4 regions of the Paenibacillus sp. FSL R5-0928 genome follow, and region 1 is predicted to be linked to each of the others. Evidence: predicted binding sites of a transcription regulator. Region 1 holds the regulator's gene; each other region holds the start of a gene.
What was found. The regulator Rex, encoded in region 1, represses fermentation and respiration genes when NADH is low (regulators of the CRP and FNR family bind a similar motif). The targets are predictions, from matches to a motif close to TTGTGAAATATTTCACAA.
Positions count from the first base shown of each region.

Region 2: the regulator Rex is predicted to act here: its motif matches at 3,204-3,221, upstream of MKZ16_RS32340 (cytochrome ubiquinol oxidase subunit I).
Region 3: the regulator Rex is predicted to act here: its motif matches at 2,909-2,926, upstream of adhE (bifunctional acetaldehyde-CoA/alcohol dehydrogenase).
Region 4: the regulator Rex is predicted to act here: its motif matches at 4,117-4,134, upstream of MKZ16_RS20885 (polymer-forming cytoskeletal protein).

Region 1 is NZ_CP150225.1:4,814,887-4,820,946, reverse strand. It holds gene MKZ16_RS21760 (hypothetical protein) at 1-58, shown strand, start outside; gene dinG (ATP-dependent DNA helicase DinG) at 185-3,046, shown strand; gene MKZ16_RS21750 (redox-sensing transcriptional repressor Rex) at 3,177-3,830, shown strand; gene MKZ16_RS21745 (amidohydrolase) at 3,817-5,118, shown strand; gene MKZ16_RS21740 (DUF5590 domain-containing protein) at 5,291-5,809, shown strand.
Region 2 is NZ_CP150225.1:7,145,948-7,152,007, reverse strand. It holds gene MKZ16_RS32365 (MBL fold metallo-hydrolase) at 1-309, shown strand, start outside; gene MKZ16_RS32360 (hypothetical protein) at 278-484, opposite strand; gene MKZ16_RS32355 (trypsin-like peptidase domain-containing protein) at 873-2,120, shown strand; gene MKZ16_RS32350 (cold-shock protein) at 2,540-2,740, shown strand; gene MKZ16_RS32345 (cold-shock protein) at 2,833-3,060, shown strand; gene MKZ16_RS32340 (cytochrome ubiquinol oxidase subunit I) at 3,283-4,686, shown strand; gene cydB (cytochrome d ubiquinol oxidase subunit II) at 4,673-5,689, shown strand; gene cydD (thiol reductant ABC exporter subunit CydD) at 5,689-6,060, shown strand, end outside.
Region 3 is NZ_CP150225.1:5,095,934-5,101,993, forward strand. It holds gene adhE (bifunctional acetaldehyde-CoA/alcohol dehydrogenase) at 212-2,833, opposite strand; gene MKZ16_RS23105 (extracellular solute-binding protein) at 3,239-4,705, opposite strand; gene MKZ16_RS23110 (carbohydrate ABC transporter permease) at 4,838-5,710, opposite strand; gene MKZ16_RS23115 (sugar ABC transporter permease) at 5,712-6,060, opposite strand, start outside.
Region 4 is NZ_CP150225.1:4,617,451-4,623,510, forward strand. It holds gene MKZ16_RS20860 (LacI family DNA-binding transcriptional regulator) at 1-149, opposite strand, end outside; gene MKZ16_RS20865 (DinB family protein) at 297-764, opposite strand; gene MKZ16_RS20870 (LysR family transcriptional regulator) at 825-1,730, opposite strand; gene MKZ16_RS20875 (histidine phosphatase family protein) at 1,889-2,506, shown strand; gene MKZ16_RS20880 (hypothetical protein) at 2,569-2,814, opposite strand; gene MKZ16_RS20885 (polymer-forming cytoskeletal protein) at 3,507-4,058, opposite strand; gene MKZ16_RS20890 (peptide ABC transporter substrate-binding protein) at 4,243-5,832, opposite strand; gene MKZ16_RS20895 (LacI family DNA-binding transcriptional regulator) at 6,034-6,060, shown strand, end outside.

The DNA of each region.
Region 1 (6,060 bases):
ATGCCGCCGTCGTGGAGGGAAGCTGCATTTTGGAAATCAGCTGGTTTCCCTTTTGTAAAAGAATAACGGTTTTGGAAATTTCTATTCAAGCGATGCATCCCCTGAACCAGTGGTGTGCATCGCCTTTTTTCGCAACTTCTGTTATGCTGATTAAGAGTCTCAATTGAAAGGGAATAGAATTATAATGAAATTTGCCGTGCTTGATTTTGAAACAACAGGAACCCAATCCGTGGGTGAAATTATCCAGGTTGGCCTTGCAATTATAGAAGAAGACCGGTCCATCTCCCGGGTATATGGTTCCTATGTCAAGCCCGGAACGCCGATTCCTCCTTTTATAACAGGTCTGACGGGGATTACCGATGATGATGTGAAGGATGCGCCTGAGCTGGATGAGATGATGATGGAGCTTGTTCCGCTCTTGGATGATGTTGTGCTTGTAGGGCATAATGTCGCTTTCGACTTCCATTTTTTACAAAATGCTTTAGATCGTTGTGGTTATTTGCCATTTCAAGGGCGGATTTTGGATACGATTGATTTTCTGAAAATTTGCTTTCCTTCGCTCACATCTTATCAGCTAGGCTCTGTCAGTGCTCATTTTGGAGTGACACATGATCGTCCGCATCAGGCAGATAGTGATGCACTTGCGACTGCTTTAGTGCTGTTGAAATGTCTGGAGGAGCTCTACGAGCTGCCGCTGCTTACGATCCAGAGACTCTGTGAGCTGTTTACCGAAGAGGATAGTGATCTGGGCTGGTACTTTGATGGTCTGCTGCGAGAGCGGGAAGCGGAGACGCTACAGCCCGAAGGTGATCTGACTTTCTATCGTCAATTAGCGCTTGCAGTAGGAGACTGGACGGAGTTAGCGCCACCTAGAGATGAGCATGTAGAGAATCCGCTAGCGAATTTATCTTTTACTGATTATATGGACGAAGTAACCAAACGACTTAAAGACACATTACCGCAGTATGAAAGCCGGGAAGCTCAGGATATTATGATCAATGAGGTGATGACGGCACTTGCCGAAGACAAACACCTACTGATCGAAGCGGGCACAGGAACCGGTAAATCGCTCGGTTATTTGTTGCCTGCCATTTATCAAAGCGTTCGCACCAATGAAAAAGTCATGGTCAGCACTCATACCATTAATCTGCAGGACCAATTGCGCGAGCGGGATATCCCTTTGTTAACGCAGGTAGTTCCTTTTCCGTTTAAAGCTGCTATTTTTAAGGGAAGAGGACATTATTTGTGTCTGCGTAAGTTTGAGCATAAAATTAATAAAAAGGACTTTATAAGCCCAAGGGAAGATGCGCTTACTGCAGCTCAGATGATCGTATGGCTCACTCAAAGTGAATCAGGGGATGATGAAGAGCTGAATTTAAGCGGCCGGGGCGGTGATTTCTGGGAGACGGTGGCAAGCGATACCGATTCCTGTCTGGGACGTTCCTGTCCTTGGTTCCGCAAATGCTATTATCATAGGGCCAAGCATGAAGCTGGGATTGCTGACGTGGTCATTACGAACCACTCCAAGCTATTCGCAGATGTTAAAGCTGGGCACCAGCTGCTTCCAGCTTACGAGCATCTTGTAATTGATGAAGCACATCATTTAGAAGATGTGGCTGGTAAACATCTTGGCATGCATATGAAGCATTTCACTGTGGCACACACGTTATCGCGACTGTATAAAGATAGCCGAAACGGACAGCTTCCTGCTCTGCGCCAGATCTTACAGTCGTCAGGCAGTGAAGAGGCTTCAGAATGGAGCGGAGTCATCGATCGGATCTACCCGGATCTGCTTACTGTCAAAGAAACCTGGGATGCACTCAGCGACAAGCTGTTCAGCCTTTTGCCGGAACGCAGTGATGCAGCAGCAGGGGAAGCGGGACAACTGGTTATGCGTTTGCTTCCCGCCCGTAAGCCGAAGGATTGGGATGAATTAGTTGCGCTTGAGAACACTATGAATCTGACGTTAAGCGACATCATCCGTAAGGGTGATAAAATGCTTAATGAGATGCGTGACCAGGAAAGCCAATCCTCAGCAGACAGTCTTGTTACTGATATTAGCGGTTTATTTAAGGATTTGGCTTCCATACGTGAGCAAGTAAGATTCTTTATGGGGCTGAATGACGATAATGTAGTATATTGGCTGGAGGCAAATGGAAATTACCGCAGCAAATCACTGCAGATGTATGCCGTCCCTGTGGATGTTAGCAGCCAGCTTAAAGAGTTGTTCTTCGATAAGAAAAAAAGCATCGTGCTTACCTCGGCGACGCTGTCTGTAGATAAATCTTTTCAGTTTATGATTGATAATCTCGGACTTAACGAAGCTGCGGAAGAGGGACGTCTAATGACTTCACTCCTTCCTTCTCCCTTTAAGTATCGCGAGCAGGCGCTGCTAGTTATACCGCGTGATTTTCCTAGTGTGAAGGGCAGTGTGGGCGATGCTCGATTTGTCGATACACTCGTACAGTCGTTAGCAGAAGCTGCCAAAACAACACGTGGGCGGATGCTGGTTCTGTTTACTTCTTATAAAATGCTGCGTCAGGTATATGATCCGCTTAAAGAGGCTTTGGCCTCACAAGAGATTACGGTGCTTGGTCAAGGCGTGGAAGGTGGCAGCCGGAGCAAGCTGATCCGCCGCTTTCAGGACAGTGCAGCATCCGTTCTGCTGGGGACGAGCAGCTTCTGGGAAGGTGTAGATATTCCAGGTGAAGCACTGACTTGCCTGGCCATCGTGAGACTTCCGTTTCAACCGCCGAATCACCCGTTGGCGGAAGCGAAGTCGGAGTTATTGCAGGCTCAGAAGAAGAATCCGTTCATGAAATTGTCTGTTCCTCAAGCGGTTATTCGTTTTAAGCAGGGATTCGGAAGACTGGTTCGCACGGCGCAGGATCGCGGAATAGTTATTGTTTATGATACAAGGGTTATTGAATCTCATTACGGGAAGTATTTCCTTTATTCATTGCCTGGTCCCAAAATGGAGCATATGCTGACTGATCAAATGGTCCCCCGCATAGCGGAATGGCTAGAGGATGGCGGCGCTTCTTAAAATGCTCGTCTTCAGTTTAGCTCCTCCTTATCCTTAAGGGCGGTAAGTTACAGTACCGCCCTTAATAAGGAGAGGTATACGTTTGAATATGGATTTTCACAAGAACATTACTATTTTTAGGAGGAAAAATATGAAATCGGATAAAATATCAGAAGCCGTTGTTCGCAGACTACCTGTGTATTTGCGTTTTTTGAATGATCTCCAGAATCGCGAAATATTAACAGTTTCCTCTCAGGAACTTGGACAAAAGCTGGATCTTAATCCCGCACAGATTCGTAAGGATTTAGCGTATTTTGGTGACTTCGGCAGAAAAGGTATCGGCTATGATGTAACGTATCTTATTGAGAAAATCCGTCATATTCTGAAGCTGGATCAACAGCTTAATGTAGCTTTAGTAGGGGCAGGTAATCTCGGACATGCCTTGTCTAATTACAATGCATATCTTAAAGATACAATGAAAATCACCGCTATATTTGATTCGTACGCTCCTAAGGTTGGACGTAAGATCAACTCCCTTACTGTGCAACCAATGGATGAACTAGGCAGCACGATTCGTGAGCAAGGTATTCGCATTGCCATTATTACCGTACCTGATTCAGAAGCTCAAAATGTAGCAGATATTCTCATTTCTTCTGGGATTGAAGCGATTTTGAACTTTGCCCCTGTGATTCTGAAGACACCACCGAATATCCGGGTGCATGCAGCTGATTTTACAACTGATCTGCAAAGTCTTGCTTATTACTTGCGGGATGGAAAGGAAGAAAGCGAACATGAACAGCAATAAAACGATAATTAAGGGCGGGTATTTTCTGACTCCGGGAACGGATGAGCCGGTTCTGAGTGGATATATGACTATTGAAGATGATTTAATCACTTACATAGGAAAAGAAGAGCCTCAGATGGAAGCTGGAGTGCAAGTGGTTGATGGCAGTCGTCTGCTGTTCATGCCTGGACTTGTAAACACACATGGTCATGCGGCGATGTCTTTGCTGCGTGGATATGGAGATGATTTAGCGCTACAAGTGTGGCTTCAGGAGAAAATGTGGCCGATGGAGGAAAAGTTCACCGGTGATGATGTATACTGGGGAACCTCCTTATCTGTATTGGAAATGCTGAAGGGTGGAACTACGACCTTCCTCGATATGTATGATCATATGGACCGAGTAGCTGAGGTAGCTGAGTTATCAGGTATCCGTTCCGTATTGATGCGTGGTGTGATCGGGTTATGTCCAGAGGATGTACAGAATCACAAGCTTGCGGAAGCGATTTCTTTTGCCCGTAACTGGCATGGAAAGGCGGACGGTAGAATTACTACTATGATCTCGCCGCACGCCCCTTATACTTGCCCTCCGGACTTCCTGGTTAAGTTCGTGCAGGCAGCGCATGATCTGGATTTACCGATGCATACGCATATGTCCGAAACGAAACGTGAAGTGGAACAAAATGTGGCGGATTACGGGTTGCGTCCTGTAGCTCACTTAGAGAAGCTTGGAATGTTCACACGTCCCTCGATAGTTGCACATGGTGTTCATTTAAATGATGAAGAGATTGAGATCTTGGCTCGCCATAATGTGGGTGTCTCTCATAATCCGGGCAGTAATTTGAAGCTGGCTAGCGGAGTGGCTCGGGTTACTGATCTTCTAAAAGCTGGTGTGAAGGTGTCTCTTGGCACGGATGGCGCGGCAAGCAACAATAACTTGGATATGTTTGAAGAGATGCGGCTTGCAGCTCTCATTCATAAGGGTGTCAGCGGTGATCCAACGGCTGTTCCAGCTCCAGAAGCTCTACGTATGGCTACAGAATATGGCGCCCAGTCCATCTTTTTAAATAATGTAGGTAGACTTGCTGTTGGGATGAAAGCTGATTTCATTGCAATTGATATAGATCAGCCGCATTTGCTGCCACACACAGATCTGTTGTCTCATGCAGTTTACTCTGCTAGCGCTAAGGATGTTGAGCATGTGTGGGTGAATGGTAAACAGGTCATCAAGCATGGACAATGCTTAACCCTGGATGAGGAAGCTATCCGGCGTAAAGCGCAAGAAGCCTTCGAAGGTTTATTGAAGCGTTAAGTCTGGATAATAACGAATAAATAATAGGCTGCGACTTTTTGCTTTTAGCAAAAGTTGCGGCCTTTTGTACATTTTAAAGGCTGGGAAAGCTAGAAAATTATGAAATTTTGGATAAACACGCGGGTGTGTTATATAATCAAAAAAGATATATTACTAGAAAGGGAGCTGTACCTTGAAGAAAAGGAAAAAATGGATCCTCCTGGGGTCAGTTCTGATTCTGCTCCTGGGGTTTGGACTTATCCAGTTCTATGCCTATATTATGAAAGATCAATGGAACGAGCGGGATATCGCCAAGGATGTTGCCAAAACCAGAGCGGGTCTAACAGAGGTAACCAAAGCACAAAAATCGGTTTGGGATGAAAATGCAGTGTACTGGGTTTTAACAGGAAAAAATGAAGCCGGGACTGCTCTTATGGTCTGGGTCCGCTTTACGGTAGATGGAAAATATGCTGAAGGCGACGACGCAGTGTTTGCTGAGGAACTAAGTAAAGGAACCTCAGAAGCCCAAATACGCGGCATTATCAAAGCTGATCTTCCGGACATAACGATTGAACGCTTGCTGCCGGGAGTATATAACGGAGAGTATGCTTGGCAGCTTTTTTATAAACAGAGCGGTCGGTATTATTATCAATTTTATCGGTTTTCGGATGGGTCCCGAATGGGTGAAGGTTACAGTTTACCTAAAAGTTAAGCCGAACATAAGGAAATTAAGGGTGGCAATGTAAACAAGCGAACTTATTATAAGTTCGCTTGTTTACATTTATTTGATGTACAAAAGTGATATACTAAGTGATATACTGAATGGGTGGTTATCACCGAATATTCTCTTAAATTCACATACAAAAATAGGCCGATTGATTAAAAATCAAGGCCGATTTTGTCGAAAACGAGGAATATATTTGGTATTGATGGAAATATTTAAAAAATTAAATTTTAAATATA
Region 2 (6,060 bases), 2.3 Mb from region 1:
GCGAATCATGATATCGAATTGCTGAGAATGGGACGTTATCCGTGGAATACGAAACGGCGCATCCTAGGCGACATGGGTCACCTTTCCAATGAGGCAGCTGGAGCTGCGCTTAGCGAAATTCTTACAGGGCGGACCAAACGGACCTATTTGGCGCATTTAAGCCGGGATCACAATATGATGGATTTGGCAAAAATGTCGGTACGCGGCGCAATGGAGGATCGGGGCTGTTTTTTCAAAGATAGTGAGTTCAGACTGTGTGATACGTATTATGATCAACCTACGCCATGGGATAAGCTGAGCCAGTCATAAGCTGATCAAGTTCAGCGGTCTTGCGATCTAATTCTTGGCGGGAGATTAGGCCTTTTTCAATCATCAATTCGATCATTGCGCTAAAGGCAAGGGTCATGTGGTAGTGTTCATCCTTTAAGTCACCAAGCTTACCGATAAACTCGACTAAATCCATACTTGTTGAAAAAGAACTCATAATTAATCCTCCTTTAATAGTGTGAATTTATAGTGTAATTAGAACTGAAAACTGTAAAAAATTCGCAGGTGTTTTAGCTGAGGAAAATCCCGAATTGCAGGTTGCCTGTGATACAATTAAAAGCGTGATGAGCAAAGCTAAAATTTTAGGGACACTTCTATTTTATTGTAGTCTTTTAAGTTGCAAAATATTCCTAATAGAGAAGATATATTAAAAGATTATCATAATCTAACGATTGATCGAAACTCTTGTGGGGTTAATGGATAAAGTGAAACTTTTTAGTGATATTTGGAGTCTAATGGTTACAGAGGTTTGGTTCGGACGTGGTTGCTATAGGTTCAGGTCTTAACAACAGTGAACGCTTGGCAATAGAAGGGGGAGATTTTCGGTGGGATTGTTTGATGATGATTTCTATTCAACTAAAGTTTCGCGGTCCAGAGGGGATGAAGCATCAAAGGGATCGTTTGCTAACCGTAGACATTCTGTACGCAGATCGCGTAAAGGGCTATCTACCTGGCAAATATCCGCCGTTTGCTCCTTAGTCAGCGCTGTGGTGGCAGTTCTGTTATTCAGTATGTTTACAGGCCAGATGAGTCATGAGACTGCTCAAAAGCCGGTTGTAACAACTGGAAATGTTGCCCCAAGCAGTAGTGATCCATTTGACCGGATTATTCAAGCTGCTGCCACGGTTCGCCCTGCAGTAGTAAGTATTATCAATCATAAAGAAGATAATGAAGAATTAAACATTCTGGATGAGTCCGCACTAGGCTCAGGAGTGATCTATAAAAAGACAGGAAATAAAGCATTTATCATTACCAATAATCATGTCATCGAAGACTCCGGTAATCTCGAGGTAGTTACAGTGAACGGAGAGACCCGTAAGGCAACACTCGTTGGAACGGATAAAGTAAGCGACATTGCGGTACTCTCTATTGATGCCAAAGGAATCGATACCATCGCGCAGCTCGGTGATTCCTCTAAGCTTCGTCTAGGTGAAACGGTCATTGCTATCGGTAATCCGCTAGGACTTGGTGATACATTGACCTCGGGGATTGTTAGCTATACTGAACGGATGGTTCCCGTATCCCTTAATCAGGATGGAGTATATGACTGGGAACAAGAAGTGATACAGACTGATGCGGCGATTAATGAAGGAAATAGTGGCGGCGCGTTAGTGGATCTCGATGGCAAGGTCATTGGAATTAACACGATGAAGATTTCAGATACGGGTGTAGAGGGTCTGGGTTTTGCAATTCCTGCGAATCATGTGATAGATATCGCTAATGAGCTGGCTGAAAAAGGGCATATTGCCCGTTCGTACTTGGGTGTATATTCAGTTGATTTGAACAATCCGTACGTTCCACTAGCAGAAGATCAACGCAATGAATTGAACCTGCCGAACAGTGTTAAGGATGGAGTAGTTGTTCTAGAAGCCGTTGGCCCTGCGAAGGAAGCTGGACTGCAATTCAATGATGTCATTACCAAATTTAATGATCAATCCATCATATCTACCCTTTCTCTTCGCAAGTACTTATATAATCATACGAAGATCGGTGATGATCTGAAAATTACTTACTATCGAAACGGCGAGGCCAAACAGGCAACAGTTAAACTTCTTGAAAAACCACAGGAATAATATGCTGGAAGTCGGTATATAATGATATAGCAGTTACGACAAGTAGAGCGGACTACCCCTTCGATTCCGAGGGGGTACCTTCTTGAAAAAGCGGATAAAAGTAACGTTTTTGGGAAAGCTATTTTTCTAAAACCATGATAATTATGCCAGAAAAAGGATCTATTTAGGGAATAAACACTAAGTGGCAGCCCTTACATTGGAAGGTAATACTTATTAGGGCAAAACCGGATATATTCGGATGCTTGCTTGCCTTTGCTAATCAGGTGTGGTAATATGATATCAATCATACATTTAGTCCCTAATTCTCGCATTGAAAAGGGCTGTCATATTTGGTAATACAACCTTTTTCAATGTGTGAATTTTTTCTTTGTTTGAAGATAAAAAGAACATATTAATTTAAATTTGTGGAGGTAACACACATGCAAACAGGTACAGTTAAATGGTTCAACGCAGAAAAAGGATTCGGATTTATCGAAGTTGAAGGCGGAAGCGACGTATTCGTTCACTTCAGCGCAATCACTGGCGACGGCTTCAAAACTTTGGACGAAGGCCAACGCGTTGAATTCAACGTTGTTCAAGGCAACCGTGGACCACAAGCCGAAAACGTTGTAAAACTGTAATAATAGAAGAAACCGTCCCAGCTTGTGAAAGTTGGGACGGTCTTTTTATATCTAGTTACTCACTATTGACTTACAGGATGGGAGGAACGGCAATGAACTACCGGAAGAAACCTTTGGAAGAAATACCGGAAGAAAATACCGCAATTTGGGCATGTACCAATGAGGGATGCAACGGATGGATGAGGGATAATTTCGCATTTGAACATGCGCCTTCTTGCCGTCTATGTGACTCTCCAATGGTTCGCAGCACGAAGATGCTACCCCAATTGCTTAATTCGAATGGCGATCTCAAATCGCTGAAGAAGGGTATTTCCATCTAACCAATACCTAAATGAGTCAAGCATTTAATAGAACGACGAACCACTCAAGACGGGTAAACCGTCTTATTTTTTTTGCTTTCTTTATGCTAAAATGTGATCTTTGTCACAAATCATTTGAATTTCACCGTTAAATGACTATCTTTATGTGACATTTATCACAAAAAGAAGTTTAAATTTTTGACAGAATATAATTAACGAAAAGGGGAGAAGGAAGGGACAAATATGGATACAGTAATGCTGTCGCGTATACAATTTGCGTCGACGACAATATTCCACTATTTCTTTGTACCGGTATCAATCGGACTAGCGCTCTTGATTGCAATCATGGAGACAATGTACGTTAGAAAAGGTAATGAAGAGTACAAAAAAATGGCGCAGTTCTGGGGAAAGCTATTCCTCATCAATTTTGCAGTAGGGGTAGTTACAGGGATATTGCAGGAATTTCAGTTCGGGATGAACTGGTCCGATTATTCACGTTTTGTTGGTGATGTATTCGGGGCTCCACTTGCAGTTGAGGCATTGGCAGCCTTTTTCCTGGAGTCTACTTTTATTGGGATATGGATATTCGGCTGGGATAAGGTTTCCAAGCGAGTACATTTACTGTCCATCTGGCTGGTAGCATTCGGTACGATGTTATCTGCATTCTGGATTCTAGCGGCTAACTCTTTTATGCAGCATCCTGTGGGTTTTGCGATAAATAATGGACGTGCAGAAATGAATGATTTCTTCGCGCTTATTACGAACGGACAATTGCTGGTTGAATTCCCACACACCGTACTGGCTGCTTATGCAACAGGTGCTTTTCTTGTAACTGGTATTAGTGCTTATAAAATATTGAAGAAACAAGAGGTTTCTTTCTTTAAGAAGTCTTTTCAGATTGCAGCCATCGTAGGGATTATTTCTTCTATTGGTGTAGCTGTTGCTGGTCACGCCCAAGCGCAATATTTGGTTGAAACTCAACCAATGAAAATGGCAGCTTCCGAAGGACTGTGGGGTAAGAGTGGTGACCCGGCACCTTGGACCGTATGGGCAAACATTGATCCAGAGAATCAAATCAGTACTGGAGAATTTCAAATTCCTTATATGCTGAGTTTCCTTTCATACAGTAAATTTTCCGGTGAAGTTAAAGGTATGCTTGAGCTGCAAGCGGAGTATGAGCAAACCTATGGCCCCGGTGACTATATTCCACCTGTACGTACGACATTCTGGAGTTTCCGGATCATGGTTCTAGCAGGAACGTTAATGATTGTATTGGGAATGTACGCTATGTACTTAATGTGGCGCAAAAAAATGGACCGTCCGAACACTTGGTTTATGCGGTTCATGTTATGGGGCTTGTTGCTTCCTCCGATTGCGAATACAGCCGGTTGGGTTATGACCGAATTCGGGCGTCAGCCATGGACGGTATTCGGACTGATGACAACGGAAGACAGTGTGTCGCCTAATATTACAAGTGGTCAAGTTCTGTTCTCCGTGATTTCTTTTACAACGATTTATTTAATTCTAGGATTAGTGTTGGTCGGATTGTTTATTAAAGTGATTAAAAAAGGTCCTTATGCGATGGATAACGATCACGGCGATTCGAATGATCCATATAACGAGGAGGGTTCCCATGATATCTCTTAATGAATTGTGGTTTGTGCTGATTGCAGTTCTGTTTATAGGGTTCTTCTTCCTGGAGGGTTTCGATTTCGGCGTAGGGATGGAAACACAAATTCTCGCTAAAAATGATACAGAGCGCCGTGTTCTGATTAACTCGATCGGACCCTTCTGGGATGGGAATGAGGTATGGCTTATCACAGCTGCGGGTGCAATGTTTGCGGCTTTCCCGGAGTGGTATGCAACGCTGTTTAGTGGATTCTATATTCCTTTTGTATTTGCCTTATTAGCTCTGATAGCGCGTGGTGTCGCTTTTGAATTCAGAGGTAAACGTGATTCATTGGCTTGGAAAAGAACTTGGGATGCCTGTATCTTTATCGGCAGCTTCCTTCCACCATTCCTCTTGGCTGTAGTGTTTGCAAGCTTTATCAAAGGGTTGCCTATTGATGGGGATATGCAAATGTATGCAGGGTTCACAGATATCGTGAATGTGTACACTGTAGTAGCAGGGCTTACTGTTGTCCTTCTGTGCCTGGTGCATGGTCTCATGTTCACAACGCTGCGTACAGTGGGTGATCTACAGGCTCGCGCTCGCAAGTTGGCACAAAAATTGCTGATACCACTCGCAGCTTTATTTACTGCTTTTGTGATTATGACTTATAATATGACGGATATTTTCGAGCAACGTGGAACGGTTCTTATGATTATTGTAGCCCTGGGAGTTATCGCCTTTGTACTGTCCGGTTACTTCATGACGAAGAAGAAGGACGGCTACGCTTTTGGAATGACAGGAGCGGTAATGGCGCTTTCGGTAACTTCTATCTTTGTAGGATTGTTCCCGCGTGTTATGATTAGTTCAATTGATCAAGCTTTTAATTTGACGATCACTAATGCGGCTTCGGGCCATTACTCTTTGAAGGTAATGACGATTGTGGCACTGACCATCCTTCCGTTCGTATTGGGATATCAAATTTGGAGTTACTTTGTCTTTCATAAACGGGTTCACGAGAAGGAGCATCTTGAATACTAATGGATAAAAACTTGCTTGGGTATAAAGGAGTTAAGCCAGTCTTTCTGATTGTAGGCTTCCTTACCCTGGTGCAAAGCTTGTCCATACTTCTGCTGGCTAAATCGCTGGCAGAAGTCATCTCTGCGCTATTTGCGGGAGAACCTCTGAAGGAACAATGGGGCACTGCGCTATTGTTCCTTCTTGCATTTCTTGTGCGCCATGCTTGTGCTATGCTGATGAGCCGTGTCTCTTACCGCTTCGCGGAAGCAACGGGCAGCACTATGCGGAGGGAAATGATGGACAAGCTCTTCCAGCTTGGCCCTAGAATGGTGGGCGGGCGTGGAACCGGGGATCTTGTTACACTAGTGCTGGAAGGCGTAACTAAATTCCGC
Region 3 (6,060 bases), 280 kb from region 1:
GCGGGCTTGAAGGTTGATCCCGTGTCTCGTGATCCCAAGAAAGATATGGTTGTTCGAAAATTCACAATCATTGTTCCATGTATGGGACCGTTGTTTATATAAACATTTTAGTTTATTTTCTATAAATAGACTGTGACAAATATCACCTTTCCGGTGATATTTGTCACTTATATCTAGTCCACAACCATCCTATTATCTACTTAACCAAATATTAATTATCAAATCTTCCGTAGAAAGCATTACGGTACACATCTGCAAGTTCAGATACCAGTGGCAGCTTAGGATTGGCAGTTGTACATTGATCTTCAAATGCACGGTCAGCCAAGTAATCTACACGGGATTCAAAATCCTTAGGATCAAAGCCCAGTTGTTGGAAGGATTCTTCGATACCCAGTTTTTTGTTCATATCGCGAATAGCATTGATCAGGCTAGTTACACCTTCTTCAGTTGTGCGAGCTGGCAATCCCAGAATACGGGCGATTTCTGCATAACGCTCGTCAGCTACGAAGTGTGAATATTTAGGGAACGAAGCGAACTTCGTAGGTTTCTTAGCATTGTAACGAATAACGTGTGGCATAAGGATCGCATTAGTACGACCGTGAGCAGTGTGATATTGACCGCCCCATTTATGCGCCAAACTGTGGTTAATACCCAGGAAAGCATTAGCAAAGGCCATACCAGCAAGTGTTGATGCGTTATGCATTTTTTCACGGGCAACTCTGTCGCCTTCAAGCGCCGATTTTTCAAGGTATTGGAATACCAATTGGATTGCTTTAATTGCCAGACCATCAGTGTAGTCACTCGCCATAACAGATACATAAGCTTCGATGGCATGTGTCAATACGTCCATACCTGTATCAGCTACAGCAGTTTTTGGCAAGCTATATACGAACTCTGGATCAATGATAGCTACGTCTGGAGTTAGCTCGTAGTCAGCCAAAGGATATTTAGTGTGTTGTTCAGTTGTTTTATCGGTAATAACTGCGAAAGATGTTACTTCCGAACCCGTACCCGAAGTAGTTGGAATCGCTACAAACTTAGCTTTGTTTCCAAGTTTAGGGAATTTGTAAACCCGTTTACGGATATCCATGAATTTTTGTTTCAGACCGTTAAAGTCTGCGTCTGGATGTTCATAGAATAACCACATTCCTTTTGCAGCATCCATTGGGGAACCACCACCAAGTGCGATGATGCAGTCCGGTTGGAATCTGTTCATCATTGCTGTACCTTTTTCAACTGTAGTTGTCGATGGATCTGGTTCAACTTCCGAGAACACTTCGATCGCTACAGGAGTTTGGCGTTGACGCAGGTAATGTTCAACTCTCTCAACATATCCGAGCTTAACCATCATTGGGTCAGTGATAATTGCGACACGTGTGATATCAGGCATTTTGGTCAGGTACTGAGTAGCGCCTTTTTCGAAATAGATCTTGTCAGGTACTTTAAACCATTGCATATTCACGGTACGACGATTCACCCTTTTCACGTTGATCAAATTAATTGCTGTAACGTTTTGCGACACGGAGTTACGACCATAAGATCCGCAGCCCAGCGTCAACGAAGGGATGTTAGTGTTATAGATATCGCCGATCGCACCATGAGTGGAAGGCGAGTTAACGAGAATACGTCCTGTTTGCAGACGGTTGGAGAACTTCATGATTACTTCTTCGTTGTTGGAGTGGATAGCCGAACTATGGCCCATACCACCAAATTCAACAACTTGTGCTGCGCGTTCGATACCTTGATCTGCGTTTTTAACTTTGTAGCAAGCAAGCACAGGGCTCAATTTTTCAGCGGACAATGGATATTTAGTGCCTACACCTTCAAGTTCTGCTACCAGAATCTTAGTGCCGGCAGGAACTTGAATGCCGCACATTTCAGCAATTTTCACTGCGGATTGTCCAACGATTGCTGGGTTAACCGCACATTTATCAACGTTCATAGCGCCGCTAGTAAGTTTGGCAGCTTCTTCTTTGTTAACAAAGTAGCAGCCATTAGCGATCATTTTCTTTTTCACTTGATCAAAGATTGGTTCTTCGATAATAACAGCTTGCTCGGAAGCACAGATCATACCATTATCAAATGTTTTGGAAAGAATGATGTCCGTTACGGCTTGATCGATATCCGCGCTCTTTTCGATGAATGCAGGTACGTTACCAGGACCTACGCCAAGAGCTGGTTTACCACAGCTATAAGCTGCTTTTACCATTGCAGAACCGCCTGTTGCGAGAATAAGTGCAACGTCAGGGTTGTTCATCAAAGCGTTTGTTTTGTCCATCGTTGGCATTTCAATCCATTGGATACAATTCTCAGGTGCGCCAGCTTTTACAGCCGCATCATGAAGAATTCTAGCAGCTGCTGCACTACACTCTTGCGCAGATGGGTGGAAACCGAATATAATAGGGTTCCGTGTCTTAATCGAAATCAACGCTTTAAACATCGTGGTGGATGTAGGGTTGGTTACCGGTGTGATACCCATTACAATTCCGACGGGCTCAGCAATTTTTTGGAAGCTTTCATAAGCATTGTCTTCAATAACGCCTACTGTTTTATCGTATTTAATTCCGTGCCAGATATATTCTGTCGAGAAGATGTTTTTAGTAATTTTGTCTTCGTAAACCCCGCGGCCAGTTTCTTCTACAGCCAATTTAGCGAGGTACATATGTTTGTCGAGTCCAGCCAACGCCATTGCATGAACGATTGTGTCAACTTGCTCTTGATCCAGCGCCATGAATGCCTCATGTGCTTTTTTCGCTTTATCCACTAAAGTCTGAATATACTCTTCAGCGGTAGTTTGTTTAACTTGGGCGGCGACTTCGTTCTTAACTGCCATCTCCCTCGTCCTCCTGTCAATTTTTAGGTTGTTTTTCTCTACACATTTATCTTATCACATCATTTCCACCTTGTATAGTGAAATCTTTCACAAAGTATAAAGTTTTTTTGATTTGTTTTCAAAGCGCTTTCATTCGATCATATTATAGCTTTTTTTCCATTATTTATGCTTTATTATTCCTTAAATTTAAAGTTTGCGTTTAAAAAGACAAGAACTGATACCCATTTTCTGCCTTTCTGCTCGCAAAAATATTTTAAAAAAGCAAATCTAATTTTGTTGACACTCTATTTTTCCATTGGCCTCTAAAAAATAGTCGGATGCCCCCCGTCGTGTTGATTTATAAAAATATCAATAATATAAACATAAAAAAACCGACTCCTATGGAGCCGGTTCTGTTCTTCCTAGCTATTCTACTTTAATTGTGTCGAAGAATTTCTCTTGCACTGTTTTGGCAGCAGCTTCAAGCTGTGTCTTGGAATCTGTTCCTTTTTTGGAGAACAGCTCTTGAATTACATTGGACATGGTTGCGTAGTAGTCCTGTGTATTGTATTGCGCTTCCGGTTTACCGTCCAGCAAACCTAAAATATCAGGGCTGTATTGATATACATTTGTATATTTATCATACACAGCTTTCGTTTTCTTGCCGAAGTCAGAATCTGCAGAATAGTAATCTAAGAGCGGCGGAATAAAGTATTTACCATCCGTTGTACGTTGTTGCAGAACCGCATCCAGTGCTTCTAGACCTTTATCGGAGAAGTAATCAAATGTAATATAACGGAATGCCATTTCTTGCTCGTCTGGTGTTGCATTTGGATTGATTACAAGGTAGTCACCACCAAGTACCCCGGTGTGTTTTCCGCCTTTTTCCATTGCAGGCATTGGATACGTAAGTACATCTTCTGGTTTCAGACCGCCCTGATTCAACGCTTGCTCAATAACACCGTCAGATCCAGCCATTACCATTGCTGTACGACTTTGTTGGAATGCGCCTACAGCATCACCCCAGCCCAGTGCCCAGTCCTGAGGAATCGCGTTTGCTTCCCATCTAAGTTTCTTGTAGAAATCCAGCGCTTTAATCCCAGCCTCAGAATTAAAAGTAGCTACAACCTTACCGCCTTCAATCTTCTGAATTTCACCGCCAGCTTCGAACAGGAAGTTGGTCCAGTTCCAGCCTGCTTCATTCCCTTTACCCATTGGAGCAATACCGGAAATACCTTTTTTGGTATCAGCTACGCCTTTGGCGGTATTCAGCATATCATCCCAAGTCCAATCCATAGGTGGAACAGCAACGCCTTTTTCGTCCAGCATTTTTTTGTTGATCATTGTGGTTGTTACATAACCCTTTTGAGTTACGCCGAAGACTTTACCGTCAATGATAAATTGATTTTGGAGAACCGGGTTAATTTGATCCTTAAATTCGTATTTATTCCACAGATCCGTAATGTCAGCTACCCAGCCTTTTTCAACTAGGAATTTTGCTTCTGTAGCGTAGGTGTTAAAGAAGGTTGGAGCTTCATTCGCTGCCATTTTGATGCCGATTTCACTTACATTGTACTGCCAATCGTCTTTGACGATTTCAACATTCGGATATTCCTCTTGGAAACGTTTGATCTTGTCATCTTCCTGTGCTCTAACTTCGGTTAGGTCAGGGGTTGGATAGTGAATTTTGATGGTCACTTTTCTTTGTGTGATATCATCAGTTGGCGCTGCTGTAGCACTGCCAGCATTATCTGTTGCAGCATTCGTTGGCGCAGTAGTCGCTTCCCCTTCCTTGTTTCCTGTCGTGTTTCCGTTATTGTTATTACCGCCGCAAGCGGTTAACAACGATCCGGCCACAAGGAGGCTTAGTAGCACGCTAGAGTACTTACGCATTGAAACTCCCCTTTTCAATTCATAGTTATCTTACATATCGATCATAAAAGAGAAATCGTTTACAAACGAGGTGCATTTATATTCCTTTCATGTGCATGTTTACGATCCGTGACTAAATCCGTCGATCCGCGCTTATCCCTTAACTGCTGATAATGCGACGCCACGCATAATGAACTTTTGGAAGATCAGGAAGACAAGGATCGGCGGCAACGATACGATAAATAGGATGGCGAATTTAATATTCGTATTAAGTGCCTTTACATTAATAACGTATTTATAGATTGCTGTCGCGAGCGTATATTTCTCTTCACTGTGCATAACCAGAGATGGCCAGAACCAGTCATTCCATGCGGTAGAAAAGATAAAGATCGCCAGCGTAGCAAAAATCGGAACCGACAATGGCACTGCAATGGAGAAAAAGCTTCTCGGCTCAGAGGAACCGTCAATCCGCGCTGCTTCAAAAATTTCAGGGTGTATCCCATCAAAAAAGTTCTTTAAGAGTAGAAAATAGAATGTATTCGCACCAGCAGGCAGCCAAAAAGCAGCGTACTGATTCAGTAATCCAAGCTCTTTTAGATTGACAAAGTTGGGAATCATATAGCTGGTCGCCGGAATAAACAATGTCATCAGGAAAAAGAAATAAATTGCCTTTCTGTAAGGGACATTCATACGAGAAATGCTGAAAGCAGACATTCCCAATACTACTAGTGTCACGACCATATTCCCCACAAAAATATAAATGGTGTTTTTAAGGAACATCAGCAGATCAATGTAATTCATCGCTTCCTTAAGGTTGCTGAAGTGCCATTCCTGCGGGAAAAAATGCGGTGGGAATGAGTTCACCTCTTGATTCGATTTCAGTCCGTTAAATAACGTCATACAGATCGGATACAGCATGCTAAACACCATAATCAAAATGACCACGCACATCAAGCCATAAACGATCTTATTGCTTGTTTTTTTCAAATCATGTTCTGAGAGAATCCCTCTGTCTGCGCTCTTCATCTTAGTTGTCCTCCTTGTTAAGCTTGAACTGTAAAATGCCCAAACCACCTAGGACAATGAACATTAGCATGCCAAGCGCAGTCGCCGTTCCATAATCGAGTCGCGTAAAAGCATATTTTACGATCAGCAGCGCATAGGTAAGCGTAGTATTATTCGGTCCACCATCAAGCAGCGCCATTTGTGACTGATACCCTTGTGAAGTCCCGATAATCTGTAATATCAACATCAAAATGATCAAATTACGTAGCGAAGGCAATGTGATGTACTTTATACGTGCCCACACACCAGCCCCATCAATCTCAGCTGCTTCATACCAATCCCGCGGAATGCTGAGTACAGCAGCCAAGTAT
Region 4 (6,060 bases), 200 kb from region 1:
ACCTCATTAGGGGTATAATTCATTTCTTTGATCGCTGCCTCAACCTTTTTGCGAGTATCGATATTCACATATCCAGATTCATTTATAACCCGTGAGACTGTTGCTACCGAAACTCCAGCTATTTTTGCGACATCTTTGATCGTCATCATTCTTTAATTCATCCCCCAATGTGTAACCGGTTACATGTATTACATAAATTAGATTATCACATAACCTTTTCATTTACAAATCTTTTTTTTGATCATAAAGCTAACAAAAGATACCAATTATATATCGATATCTTTTGTTATTTGAATTTATTTATCTGCAAAGCGATTTAATAATTTTATTGTATTGAAGTGCATACCTTCATGGTAAAGTGTGAAATTTATGAATTCACCGATTGAATTTAAGGTTAATCCACTTCCTGTTGTAAGAGGGGTTACTTGCTCACTTAAGCGATTGTGAAAAGCTTCCTGGATCCGTTTGGGTTGCTCCGTAAGCATCTCAAGTAAAACTTCAAGCGTTGGCGGTTCCTCATTCCACTCGGCTGGTTTAGTCCCTTTCGCAAATAAGCGTTCAAAGCTTGCCGGCAATTGCATAAGCTCCCTAGCAGAATGAAAGGCAAACTTCTCTTGCACCAAATAAATATGTCCCAAGTTCCAGCGGATATTGTTATTAAAACCTTCTGGAATACTATCTAAAATTCCCTCAGAAAGTCCCTCGACAGCACGAACAGTAACACTACGCACAAACTTAAGTTGTTTGAATATGATTTGATCCATTATGACCCCTCCTAACTTTTATCCATAGTTTACCATAAGCTTATCTTTAATTTCCTAATATTATTTTAAACTTAATTGTTTCATAACGAGCGTAATAAACGACTGCATATAGCTTTCTTGAAGTTCCTTCTTTCTGTAACCCATCCATATCGAATGCTTGGAGACTACATTTTCTACTGCTACATTAGCTAATGTTCCCTGATCAAGATAAGGTTTCGCCAACAAAGCGGATACATAACTAATTCCATAACCGGCAATCACAGCTTGAATAACTTCATTCACTCCATTAAATTGAAGCCCAATCGTTGGCTGCTGTACACTTCTTTCTTCACACAACCGGACAAGCCGCTCTCTGGCTGCACTGCCCTCTTCTCTCATAATAAATGCTTCAGACATCACTTCTTCAAAGCTAACCTGCTGATTGGCAAAAGGGTGATGGGAAGAAACCACGAATACATACTCGTCCCTATATAACTCCCGATGTTCGAACACTCCTGTATTATGCGTAGGAAACTCCATATCACTGTAAATCGCTACGTCTGCTTCAAAATTATTCAATTTTTCCATGACTCCATGAGAATTAGTAGTAGTGATCTGAATGTTAACTTCCGGAAAAGATTGTTTGAATAATGACGCCCACCGGGGAATGAGGATGCTTGTTGCCAAATAATTACCTGCAATCCGCAGATTCCCCTCAGGAAATTTGTGATAGTCTTCAATGATTTGCTGGACTTGATCACCCATGGCAAAAAACTTCTCAAGAGGTTCGATTAACCTTTTTCCTAAAGGGGTGAGCACCATCCTCTTTCCTTTAATTTCAAATAACAAAATATGATTCTCCCGTTCAAACTTACGGATTTGCGCTGATATAGCGGGTTGACTGATATGCAAACGTTCAGAGGCTTTGGTCACACTACCTGTGATCGCAACGTAATAAAACAATTTTAATACATGATAGTTCATCATGATTTCTTCCTCACCTAATAAAATAATATCTCTAATCGCCGCTTATCTATCCTCAGCCATTTACTATAACTATACATTATGGATGTTAACTATTATATATTGTTTATTTATATTTTTTTCTCTTATACTTACAACTATTCATAAGGGAGGTTTTGTTAATGACAAAGACAGTATTATACTTAACCCGCCACGGGCAAACAGAATGGAATTTACAAAAACGAATGCAAGGGCATCAAAATTCTGCGCTTACAGCCTTGGGCGAACAGCAGGCCGAATGGTTAAGGGATCGTTTGCAAGTAGAAAACTTAGGCGCAATTTATTCTAGTACTAGTCCAAGAGCATTGCATACTGCGCAGATTTTACGGGGAAAGCGGAGTTTACCTATTCAACAGCAAGTTTCTTTAATGGAAATAAACATGGGGAGCTGGGAAGGAATGAATACGGATCAGATACAACTAGAATCCCCTTTACAATATTCCCATTTTTTCACCAGACCCGATCTATATATTCCTCTAACCTCAGGTGAGACTTATAAGCAGCTTGAAGAAAGAGTAGTGCCGACAATGGAGCGCATCATAAACGATAACGTAGGGCTAGAGGTGCTCATCGTCACCCATCGGATGACTTTAAAAGTCATTATGGCTTATTTTCTTAATAAATCATTGCAGGAAATAGGGGAGTTACCGGATATTCTCTCTACTGCATTATGTAAAGTAACCCTAACTGATAACAATACAACCATCGATCTGTATGGAGATACTTCACATTATCAATGACTATGGGTCAAAAAATAAGAAGGTAACTCCGATTAACGGGGCTACCTTTTTAGCGTTCAACATTAAATATCCACACTTTTGATTATAAAACTGCGGACCTTCATCCATTTGCCTGAAATGAATTCATCAATCGTTTTCGTCTTTGGTCTAACGCAAAAGCGGTGTTTTGCCCCTTTATCAAAGCCCACAGCTTCAAAAATTAGGCTGTCCCCTATTTGCTCCTTGAAGAACACCTGCTTTAATCCCAACCTATTTAACATTTCAAGCTTTACGCTCTCAATATATGTGCGCGAATACTCCTTAGACATATGTGTTCCTCCTAGTAGTGATAGTAATATTATAAGTCAATAGGAAGAAAATCAACAATAGTTCATATATTCATCATCCACAAAAAAACAACCAGGCAGCAATTCTCCGTTATTGGAGGTTCGCTGACTGGTGTTTTGGGTCTGTTGTGATTTGCTTGATAGGTTATGAGCTAAGCTTAATCATTCGTAGCTTTCGGATAACCACTCCGTTGTAGCGCACTATCTTGATATATCTGTAAGATAACTGCAATCTATACACTTATTCGATATCCACAAGGGCTAATTCTAACTTTAAGTGTATTCTATACAATTAAAAACTAGAGAAATAGCCTATAGAGTATTAAATCAGGAAAATAGATGTACAAAATACAGCTATTTGCATTGGCCGGGCGTTTTGAGCATTTTAGTTGTACAAAATACAGTTAAAACCATCTACTGTACACTTCAATGTTTCATACTCCATTACTTCATACTCCATTACTTCATACTCCATTACTTCATACTCCAATAATTCACTGCTTCAATACTCCATTACTTGTTACTTCGAAGCCGTTGGCTCTCATATGGTAACTAGATGGGGTGTAGTCCATTATGAGTCAGCCCATTCATTACTGATTCCTTTTGCCTATCCTATCCGGATAATTCTATCTATTTAGTCCTTCTACTTCTACCTAATCGAAATCATCACTAACTTATTTAACTTCAGTTGCCCCAGTCACTTTACCTTCAATCCCTGCAGTTGCTTTCACATCTTCGTTTGCGAAGTAAAGATTTCCATCAATAGTCGAAGTTTCATGCAGATTAAATCCGTTCGCTTCTACATAAACATCACCTTTAATGGTTCCGCCTTGAACTCGTAAATTTTCACTTTGTACAGTTAACTTAGGTACAGTGAGTGTGTAATTGGCAGTAACTTTGTGATCAGCGTCTTGGGAATAAAGAGCAATCTTACGGTAGATGTCGCCGTCTGCGGCCCCTTTATCATGGAATTCGCCTTCAACAACAACATCTTGGGCAATGGTCACATCATTTAGAATGGCAATAATCCAGTTTCCATCTTTACTTACAGCCTTGGTAAACGCATCTGCTTGATTTACGATTGAAGCTGTAGTAACTGCATCCGTTTGCTCTGTAGCTGGAGCCGTAGTAGCCGCTGAATTAGTTGCATTATTATTATTCGCACCACAACCAGACAAGACTGCAACCGAGACGCCTGCTACTAACATCATTTTAAATAACTTCATTTTAAATCCCCCTTGTTTTTGATTATAAATTAATTATATATTAAAATTTTTAATAAACAGGTGAAAATTTTCACAATATTGTGTCGTTATCTGAAGCGGTTTCACAAAGGTGATTAATTCCATACAAAAAGGACACTCCCAATAACTGCGGAAGTATCCTCATAGTCTTTATTACTATAATTTTTTAGATTAAATACCCTCTTGAAAAAGATATGGAACCATCATACTCTACACTTACTTTTTTAATGTTAGGTTTATGCAAAACATCAGCATAAAAATAATACAGCGGAAGGATGACCATTTGGTCAATGAGCATTTTTTCAGCTTTTGCATAAAGCTTGTTTCGTTCGCTAGTGTCTAATGTAAGCCTAGCTTGTTTAATATAACTATCATAAAGTGCACTGCTCCAGCCCGAATCATTATCGCTGCTCCAAGATGTGAAATAATCTAAAAAAGTCGATGGATCGTTATAGTCGGCTGCCCAAGCCGCTTTTGCCATTGTATAATTCAGCTTAAGACGATTATCAAGCAGATCTTCCCAGGGTTGAACCTCAAAGCCTACTGTAATGCCCAGATTTTTGTTCCAGCTGTTAATAACGGCTTCTGCAATTTCTTCATGACCTTCATTTATAATAATCGAAAAACTAGGAAGCTGAGTTAAGCCCTCTTCCTTCAAACCTTCCTGAAGTAATTTCTTAGCCTGTATTACATCCTCTTTGAAATACCGTGTATCAATAATCTCTGATCTAAAATTCAACTTGGAACCACGAATACTCCGAGGAATAAAACCGTAAGCAGGTGTACCATAGCCGATAGATTCTCGGTTAGCTGCCATGGCTAATGCTTTACGTATCTTCAGATTTTTGAAAGGTGCTTTGCTTAGATTGAACTGATAATAATATGTAGAAGCATACGGCAATGCATATAACTCCTGAGGGAATACAGAATTTAAAGAAGCCTTATCTATCAGCTCATCTTTTGCCCCTACCCAGTCAACTTCATTGTTTAAGTAGGCCATAGTTGGCGAAGGTGTTCCAGCTTTAGGCCGAAGTAGATGCACCTCTGAGAAACGAATTTCTTGCGCCGCATAATAGTTTGGATTTTTAATTAGATGAATCGAATTTTCATCCCACTGTTGCAGTTTAAAAGGGCCATTAGTAACCATAGTTTTAATATTGTACGCCCAATTCTTATCTGCTTTCGCGACTTGCGCATTAATTGGCATGTAAATACTTTCCGCGAGAAGCTGCGGGAAATGTGAAGTTTTTTCATTCAAAGTCACTTGGAGTGTATCGTTATTTAACGCTTTCACACCCACTTTCGAAGACTCCTTTAGCTTCCCTTTATGATAATTCTCTGCGTTAGCAATTATGAACATTTTGAATGCATAGCTATTCATAGACTGAGGTGCAAGCGCTTGTTTCCATGCATACTCAAAATCTGAAGCCTTAACCTGCTGCTGATTACTCCATTTTGCGCTCGGCCGCAAGGAGAACGTGTATGTTTTCCCATCCTTGGAGACTGTCCACGACTTGGCTATCCCGGGAACCGCCTCTCCCGCATCATTCAAACGCACCAATCCCTCAAATATCCCTTTAATGACCGTAGTCGTACTACTATCTGTGGAAGAGGCAGGATCTAGATCTACAGGAATATAATCAAAACCAATACGCAACACCTGTTTAGCCTGTACAGCAGATGCAGTGTTCCCTTCACTTACATTTAAACCTATTAGTAATACTAAAACAAAGAGAACATGGAGCAATTTTTTCATCGACACTTCCCCTATTTCTATTATTTTTATTAACTAGAATAACATGGAATCTATTGATTCCGATAGATTAATTTCACCGCAATTCTTCCATTTCTAGAACCTAGCAGGGTCATCTAACTGCACACTCACTTCCCATTGACGCTTTGGGATCAGAATGTTAATCTTTAGAAAATATCACAAGGATAAGGGAGCTATTTACTGGTGAAAAAGACAACCATGAAGGACATC